DNA from 2 places in the Pseudomonas sp. GW821-FHT01E05 genome. Region 1 is predicted to be linked to the other one. Evidence: predicted binding sites of a transcription regulator. Region 1 holds the regulator's gene; the other holds the start of a gene.
The links. The regulator sigma-54, encoded in region 1, starts transcription at its own class of promoters, with help from an activator protein. The targets are predictions, from matches to a motif close to ANTGGCATNNANNTTGCTNT.
Positions count from the first base shown of each region.

Region 2: a site for sigma-54 is predicted at 2,043-2,062, ahead of AC07W5_RS08780 (circularly permuted type 2 ATP-grasp protein). Genes of this name have one in related genera too.

Region 1 is NZ_JBWKWW010000004.1:343,484-347,849, forward strand. It holds gene lptC (LPS export ABC transporter periplasmic protein LptC) at 1-24, shown strand, start outside; gene lptA (lipopolysaccharide transport periplasmic protein LptA) at 11-556, shown strand; gene lptB (LPS export ABC transporter ATP-binding protein) at 556-1,281, shown strand; gene AC07W5_RS10895 (RNA polymerase factor sigma-54) at 1,552-3,045, shown strand; gene hpf (ribosome hibernation-promoting factor, HPF/YfiA family) at 3,122-3,430, shown strand; gene ptsN (PTS IIA-like nitrogen regulatory protein PtsN) at 3,443-3,907, shown strand; gene rapZ (RNase adapter RapZ) at 3,910-4,366, shown strand, end outside.
Region 2 is NZ_JBWKWW010000003.1:480,522-484,887, forward strand. It holds gene AC07W5_RS08775 (alpha-E domain-containing protein) at 1-589, opposite strand, end outside; gene AC07W5_RS08780 (circularly permuted type 2 ATP-grasp protein) at 602-2,011, opposite strand; gene AC07W5_RS08785 (ribonuclease E inhibitor RraB) at 2,325-2,666, opposite strand; gene AC07W5_RS08790 (hypothetical protein) at 2,858-3,118, opposite strand; gene AC07W5_RS08795 (START domain-containing protein) at 3,424-4,032, opposite strand; gene AC07W5_RS08800 (YkgJ family cysteine cluster protein) at 4,074-4,328, opposite strand.

The DNA.
Region 1 (4,366 bases):
AGAGGACAGTATGAGGCTCGTTAAAACCCTCCCTATTTTGCTCAGCCTGAGCGCAGCACTGGGAAGCGTGAGCGCCTGGGCTCTGCCGACTGATAGCCAGCAACCCATCCGCATTCAGGCCGACGACGCTCAGTTGGACGACAAGAATGGCGTGGCCACCTACAAGGGCGACGTGATCATTACCCAGGGCTCGATGAAGATCACCGGTAATACCGTGACCATCACTCGCACCCCGGCAGGTGAAATCGACGTAGTGACCTCGGTGGGCAACCTGGCTTACTTCGAACAGCTGCAAAAGGCGACTGATCCAAAGCCTGTCCAGGCTTATGGTGTGACCATTCAGTATCACGCCGCGCAAAACCGTATCGTGCTGATCGACAAGGCCAAAGTGATCAACGACGGCAACACCACCGAAGGTGAGAAAATCGTCTACGACACCGTCAAACAGGTCGCTAACGCCGGTCGCGCCACCGGCAACAAGGTCACCCAGCAACGTCCGCGGGTCGACATGGTGATCCAGCCGAAAAAGAAAACTGACGAGCAGAAGGCCCAGTAATGGCAACTCTGAAAGCTCAGCATCTGGCCAAGAGCTACAAGAGCCGCCAGGTCGTGCGTGACGTCAGTCTGTCCATCGACAGCGGCCAGATCGTCGGCTTGCTCGGCCCTAACGGTGCCGGCAAGACCACCTGTTTCTACATGATCGTCGGGCTGGTCCAGGCCGATCAGGGTCGCGTACTGATCGACGACCTGGACGTCAGCCACCAGCCGATGCACGGCCGCGCACGGGCCGGCATCGGCTATCTGCCGCAAGAAGCATCGATCTTCCGCAAGCTGTCGGTTGCCGATAACATCATGGCCATTCTTGAGACCCGCAAGGAACTCGACAAGGCCGGACGTCGCCAGGAGCTGGAAAGCCTGCTGCAGGAATTCCACATCAACCATATCCGCGACAACCTCGGCATGAGCCTCTCCGGTGGCGAACGTCGTCGCGTGGAAATCGCCCGAGCCCTGGCCACCGCACCGAAGTTCATCCTGCTCGATGAACCGTTTGCCGGTGTGGATCCGATCTCGGTGGGAGACATCAAGCAGATCATTCATCACCTGAAGGCCAAGGGCATCGGCGTGCTGATCACAGATCACAACGTCCGTGAAACCCTGGATATCTGCGAGACCGCCTACATCGTTAACGACGGTCAACTGATCGCCGAAGGCGACTCCGCCACCATCCTGGCCAACGAGCTGGTCAAGGAAGTGTATCTGGGCCATGAGTTCCGCCTGTAAGCGCTGAGGTGTTGGGCAAGTCGTCAGAGCGCCGCTATCAATAAAACCCTATAAATTTTATTGTTACCGCGCTTTAGGCAAACACGCGCCCTCAGGTGTTCAGCCAATAGTCAGAGCGCCAGTAGCAATGAGATCCTGTAAATTTTTATTGTTACCGCGCTCTAGGCAAACACTTCAGTTTCAGGCATATAATTTGCTTATGTTTGGCGCTTCGGCGCCCTGTAGTGGATGGCGCATGTGCGCCGGCAAATAAGGTGTTAAGCCCCTGCCATGAAACCATCGCTAGTCTTGAGAATGGGCCAGCAGCTGACGATGACACCGCAGCTGCAACAGGCCATCCGCCTGCTCCAATTGTCGACCCTGGACCTGCAACAGGAAATTCAGGAGGCACTGGAGTCCAATCCGATGCTCGAACGCCAGGAAGAAGGCGACGACTTCGATAACGCCGACCCTCTGGCCGACAACGTCGAGCAGAAAGCCAATACCGATGTTCAGGAACCCTCTTACCAGGAAACCGCCCCGACGGTGGATAACCTCGAGGAAGGCGACTGGAACGAGCGCATCCCCAACGAATTACCTGTCGACACCGCTTGGGAAGATGTTTACCAGACCAGTGCCAGCAGCCTGCCGAGTAACGATGACGACGAGTGGGACTTCACCACCCGCACATCGGCCGGTGAGAGCCTGCAGAGTCATTTGCTCTGGCAACTGAACCTGGCACCGATGTCCGATACTGATCGCCTGATCGCCGTTACCCTGATCGATTGCATCAACAATCAGGGCTACCTGGACGAAACTCTTGAGGAAATCCTCGAAGCCTTCGACCCGGAACTGGACATCGAACTGGACGAGATTGAGGCCGTCCTGCACCGCATCCAGCAATTCGAACCCGCCGGTATCGGTGCGCGCAACCTCAGCGAATGCCTGTTGCTGCAGCTGCGTCAAATGCCAGCCAAAACACCTTGGCTGACCGAGGCTAAACGCCTGGTCACCGACTTCATCGACCTGCTTGGCAGCCGTGACTACAGCCAGCTGATGCGCCGTATGAAGCTCAAAGAGGACGAACTGCGGCAGATCATCGAGCTGGTGCAAAGCCTCAACCCGCGCCCGGGTTCTCAAATCGAATCCAGCGAAGCCGAGTACGTCGTCCCCGACGTCATCGTACGCAAGGACAACGAACGCTGGCTGGTGGAGTTGAATCAGGAATCCGTGCCGCGCCTGCGGGTCAACCCGCAGTACGCCGGTTTCGTGCGCCGGGCCGACACCAGCGCCGACAACACCTTCATGCGCAACCAGTTGCAGGAAGCGCGCTGGTTCATCAAAAGCCTGCAAAGCCGCAACGAAACCCTGATGAAAGTCGCCACCCAGATCGTCGAGCATCAACGGGGCTTTCTCGAGTACGGCGATGAGGCGATGAAACCGCTGGTGCTGCATGACATCGCCGAAGCGGTCGGCATGCACGAATCGACAATTTCCCGGGTCACCACCCAGAAATTCATGCATACCCCGCGCGGCATCTACGAACTGAAATATTTTTTCTCCAGCCACGTAAGCACCTCTGAAGGCGGTGAATGCTCGTCTACAGCGATCCGCGCGATCATCAAAAAACTGGTTGCAGCGGAAAATCAGAAAAAGCCGTTGAGTGACAGCAAGATCGCTGGTTTACTGGAGGCACAAGGCATTCAGGTAGCCCGTCGCACCGTCGCCAAATACCGCGAATCCCTTGGGATCGCGCCTTCGAGCGAACGTAAGCGTTTGATGTAACGGGCCACGCCACAGCGTTCCAGTGGCAGGCATTTCTGCCTGCCGCTTTATGCACTGGCAACGAAGGAGAAGCTGTATGCAAGTCAACATCAGTGGACACCAACTGGAAGTGACCGAACCCCTGCGCATCTACATCGGCGAAAAACTCGAACGATTGGAAAGGCATTTCGACAAGATCACCAATGTGCAAGTCACGATGACCGTCGAAAAGCTGAAGCAGAAAATCGAAGCTACCTTGCATATCCCCGGCAATGAAGTGGTCGCCAACGCCGAGCATGACGACATGTACGCGGCAATCGACGCACTCACCGACAAGCTGGATCGCCAACTCAAAAAGCACAAGGAAAAGACCCAGAGCCTCCTCCAGGGCGCAACAGGTCGTTAACACTCCCAACCCATGATTCGACTTGAAAACATCCTGACCCCCGGCCGTTCTTTGGTGAACGTGCCGGGCGGCAGTAAAAAGCGCGCCCTCGAGCAAATTGCCAACCTGATCAGCCGCGAAGTGCCGGATCTGGGGATGCAAGATGTCTTCGAGAGTCTGATAGCCCGTGAAAAACTTGGTTCAACCGGTTTTGGCAACGGCATCGCCATTCCCCACTGCCGCCTCAAAGGCTGCGAATCGCCCATCAGTGCCTTGATGCACCTGGACGCCCCCATAGATTTCGACGCCATCGATGGTGCTCCGGTCGACCTGCTGTTTGTCCTGCTGGTCCCGCAAGCCGCTACCGATGCGCATCTGGAACTGCTTCGGCAAATTGCCAGCATGCTTGATCGCAAGGAAGTGCGCGAAAAACTTCGCAGCGCCGCAACTAATGAAGCCCTGTACCAGGTTGTCCTGGACGAGCAGAACGGTCATTAATCATGCGTTTGATCATTGTCAGCGGCCGATCCGGCTCCGGTAAAAGCACGGCCCTCGATGTATTGGAGGACAACGGTTACTACTGCATCGACAACCTGCCGGCCGGCCTGCTTCCGGAATTGGCCGAACGTGCGTTGATTCACACTGAACTGGCGCAACCGCTGGTTGCGGTTTCCATCGACGCCCGTAACTTGCCCAGCCATCTGTCGCGCTTTCCGGAGCTTTTGGAAGAAGTGCGCAGCCGGCACATCCAATGCGACGTGCTGTATCTGGACGCCGACGAGGAAACCCTGCTCAAGCGATTCTCGGAAACCCGTCGACGCCACCCCCTGAGCACCGCCAATCGGTCGCTCGCCGAAGCCATTGATGATGAAACCAACCTGCTTGGGCCGATTGCCGACCTCGCTGATCTGAAGCTCAACACCACCCATCTGAACCTGTATCAACTGCGCGATACCA
Region 2 (4,366 bases), on a different contig from region 1:
TGCCGTCGCTGACCGCTTCGGCCTGATCGCCGGCCATTTCGTAACGAGCATCCAGCAAGCGCAGGGTGTTATCGGCCCGTTCGATAAACGTACCGAGGCGGATAAAACGAAATGCATCGTTACGCATGATGGTGCCGTAGGAAGCACCGCGAAACAGATGGGAACGCTCCTTGATCCACTCGCAAAAACGGCTCATGCCGTAGCGGCTAAGGCCTTGTTCGGCGATACCGCGAATCTCAAGCCAAGTGGCATTGATGTTTTCCCACATGTCGGCGGTGATTCGCCCACGTACCGCATGAGCACTGGCCCGTGCGGCACCCAGGCAGCTGTAGATGCTCGCAGGGTTGGCCGCGTCCAGCGCGAAAAAGTGCAGCAGCCGTTCAGCATGCAACGCACCGTGACGCTCCAGATAGTCATCCAGCGTACCGGTGATCATCAGCGGCATCGCCAGCTCATGCAAACCGTCACCACGGCCGTCCTGCGGCATCAACGACAGCGAATAACTGACATCGAGCATCCGTGCAAGGTTTTCCGCCCGCTCCAGGTAACGCGACATCCAATACAAATCCGAGGCAGTTCTACTTAACATGGCAGGCTTCCTTCAATCCTCGACCACCCAGGTGTCCTTGGTACCGCCACCCTGGGACGAATTCACCACCAGGGATCCTTCGCGCAGTGCGACGCGGGTCAGGCCGCCGGGCACTACCCGGGTTTCCCGGCCAGACAGGACAAACGGGCGCAGGTCGATATGGCGCGGGGCGATGCCGTTTTCGACAAACGTCGGGCAGGTCGACAGGCACAGGGTCGGTTGGGCGATGTAGGCGTGAGGCTTGGCTTTGATCCGCGCGCGGAACGACTCGATTTCCGCCGCCGTCGCCGCGGGCCCCACCAGCATTCCATAACCGCCGGAACCTTGAGTTTCCTTGACTACCAGTTCGGGAAGGTTCGCCAGCACGTGGGACAGCTCCTCGGGTTTGCGGCATTGCCAGGTGGGCACGTTCTTGAGGATCGGCTCCTCGTCCAGATAGAAACGGATCATGTCGGTGACAAACGGATAGACCGACTTGTCGTCTGCCACACCGGTGCCGATGGCATTCGCCAGCACTACATTGCCAGAGCGATAAGAGGACAACAGACCGGGCACGCCGAGCATCGAGTCGGGATTGAACGCCAAGGGGTCGAGGAATGCGTCATCGAGACGACGATAGATCACATCAACGGCCTTCGGCCCGTCGGTAGTGCGCATGAACACACGGTCATCACGCACGAACAGATCAGCCCCCTCGACCAGTTCGACGCCCATCTCCCGAGCCAGAAACGCGTGTTCGAAGAACGCGCTGTTAAAGCGTCCGGGAGTCAATACCACGACGCTGGGGTTCTCCAGCGGGCTGGAGCTTTTCAGGGTGTCGAGCAACAGGTTGGGGTAATGATCGATCGGCGCAATGCGCTGGGCAGCGAACAACTCGGGGAACAACCGCATCATCATCTTGCGGTCTTCGAGCATGTAGCTGACACCGCTGGGCGTGCGCAGGTTGTCTTCGAGCACGTAATAGGTGCCGTCGCCGTCACGCACCAGGTCGACGCCAGAAATATGCGAATAGATATCGCGGTGCAGATACAGCCCTTGCATGGCCAACTGATACTGCTCGTTGGCCAGCACTTGCTCGGCCGGGATGATGCCGGCCTTGATGATGCGCTGCTCGTGATAGAGGTCGGCGAGGAACATGTTCAACGCCTTGACCCGCTGGATGCAGCCACGTTCGACGATCCGCCATTCACTGGCGGGAATACTTCGGGGAATAGTGTCAAAGGGAATCAGGCGCTCTGTCCCCTGCTCATCACCATAGAGTGTGAAAGTAATACCGGCGCGATGAAATAGCAGATCGGCCTCGCGTCGCCGTTGTGCCAAAAGCTCGTCAGGCGTTTCGGCTAACCAACGGGCGAACTCCCGATAATGCGGACGGACCTGGCCGCCGGCATCATACATCTCATCAAAATAGGTGCGGATCATGCCGTACTCCTTGTCACCCGGACACCAAGGCTTCGCAAGGCCCGTGCCAGCGGCATAAACGCTTTAATATCAATCAGTTGGATAATAGCCCGGCAGGTGTCGCACCATTCCCGTGCAGCAAACGCCCCAACTCGATCGCTCCCGCTTCATTGCGAAGCAATGCCTATAGCTATCACCAGCATAGTCAGACTTGATTTCGCTGCACGCGTGAACCTCTGGATAATCCGCGATCTTTTGATCTTCCAACAGCCACAAACGAAATCGGCCGACCCTGAGGTCAGCCGATGCTGAGTGTTGATGCTGTTCATAGGTGTTATGCGAGTAACCCTCGTACCTCCTGCTTCACGCCCCAACCTTCGATAATCCCGCCCAGAGGCTCGACCACCGCCTCGAAATCCTGCTCGAAGTCACCGATGCCGCCGTAGGTGGCATACATCACCTTGCTTAGCTCCAGATGCCAGGCCCCGTCATCACGCACGCTGATCTGAGCATTCAATGACTCACCGCGAAAATGTCCTGCCGCCCTGCGCGCCCGCTCCTCATCCGGGAAAATGGCGTAGAACTCGATGGGATGGAATCGTGAAAAATCAAAACCGCCCTCTTTCATGCGGCGCAGCACGCTGCTGCTGATGTCTTCTTGATAGGCTGTGCTCATGAAACGTCCTCCTCAAATTGATGGATAGACTTTCCGTACTCCCTGCGCTCGCAACCACAATGGTGAAAGCGATACGACAATAAGATTGCCGCCGGGAAACAAGCATGTAGCTGACAAGAGACCAGACCTTAGCGATTCATTCGCTGATCTCGATTGCAGAGTAGCGCGAAGCCAGCCCCTGTGCCAGAGCCTCAAGAAGCCGGGGTGATATCGAGGATTTGAATGCTGTACTGATCTTTCAGGCTTTTGACCGTGGGGTCATCGATACGGCCTTCCAGATCATTGAGATCGAGCTCGGCCGGGACTGGCAGCAACTTTGCAAGTATCAAGTGCGCAGCCTGCTCCATGGTGGGTTCTTGCTCGCAGTCAAACTGCTCGACGGTTTGAACACCATGATCATCAACGAAAGTGACTTCCCACTTTTGCATTGGTGCCTCCTCGATAAAACCCATGGATGGGCTTACATCATCTCGACCTTTAGCAGTGAGCATCGTTCCACCCACAGCACTCAGAGACTTTGCATAAAGAAGGCCGCCAACAGGCGTAATGCCGGTCAGTTAAGGCAGTTGTAGGAGCGAGCTTGCTCCGGGCGGCGTTCCGACGATGGACTTAAGTGCGCCGCGTTTAGCCAGTAAACACGCGTTATCGTTAACGACCATCGCGAGCAAGCTCGCTCCTACAGTGGACCACATTCGCTTAACTGAACTGCATTACGCCAACAGGAGACCTTCTTTCAAAGAGCAACCGGTTCAAGACCTTATGGTTTTTCAGCGCGCTGTTTCAGCGCCTTCAAAGTGTTGAACGGGGCGTCAACGACGAACTTGTTGGCCAGCCACGACGGCACACTGCCGCCCGGTTCGGTGTGAACCTGGTAGGTCACTTCGATCTGATCTGCGCCTTTGGGTACGAACTTCCAGAAGCCTTGGACCTGAGCGACCCGCACGAAACCCTTTTCTTCAGGAATATACGTTGGCACACCTTCCAGTTTGCGGGTCAGGCTGCCATCGGCGCCTTCGACTGTGGTGACGTGCAGTACCGAATCGCGCGGGGTAACCGGCCAGGGCGGACTGAACTGAGTGTAGGTCCAGCTCTGATCGCCTTCGTGCTTGAGCAGTTTCTGCGATTTGCACTCATGAATCCAGGCGCACGCCCCTGAGACATCCTCTTGCAAGGCACGCAGTTTGGCGATGGAGGTCTTCATGATCGTCACGCCGCGATAGGCCTTGTATTGGGAGCCGGCGACTTCACTCAGGGAAATCTTGATCCCGTTTTCATCCTTGGCAGTCTGCCAATCTTCGGCCTGAGCCGTTGCGGCCAGCAGAACAGTCAAACCACACAGCACAGCCATTCGATGCAGCGAACCCATTGTCTTATTCCTTATTGTTGAAGTTCCGTACATTGAAAACACTAAGCCGCCGTCATTTGCTCCCACCAACCCAACAATTTGATAGCTTCTTCACGGCTGCTGCCGCACACCTCGACATCCGCCTGAAAAGCCGCGCAGACCGCCGGCCGCTCGGGCATCCCGAAGATGGCGCACAGGTGCTCGGCAGTAAGGTGCACGCAACGTTCTCCCGCGGCTTTGCCATTGGGCATGCCGGGGATCGGTGAACTGATGGAAGGGGCAATGCAACAGGCGCCACAGCCTTCACGGCAATTCATGACGAACAAACTCCTCGTGACGGCCAAAGTGTTTAATG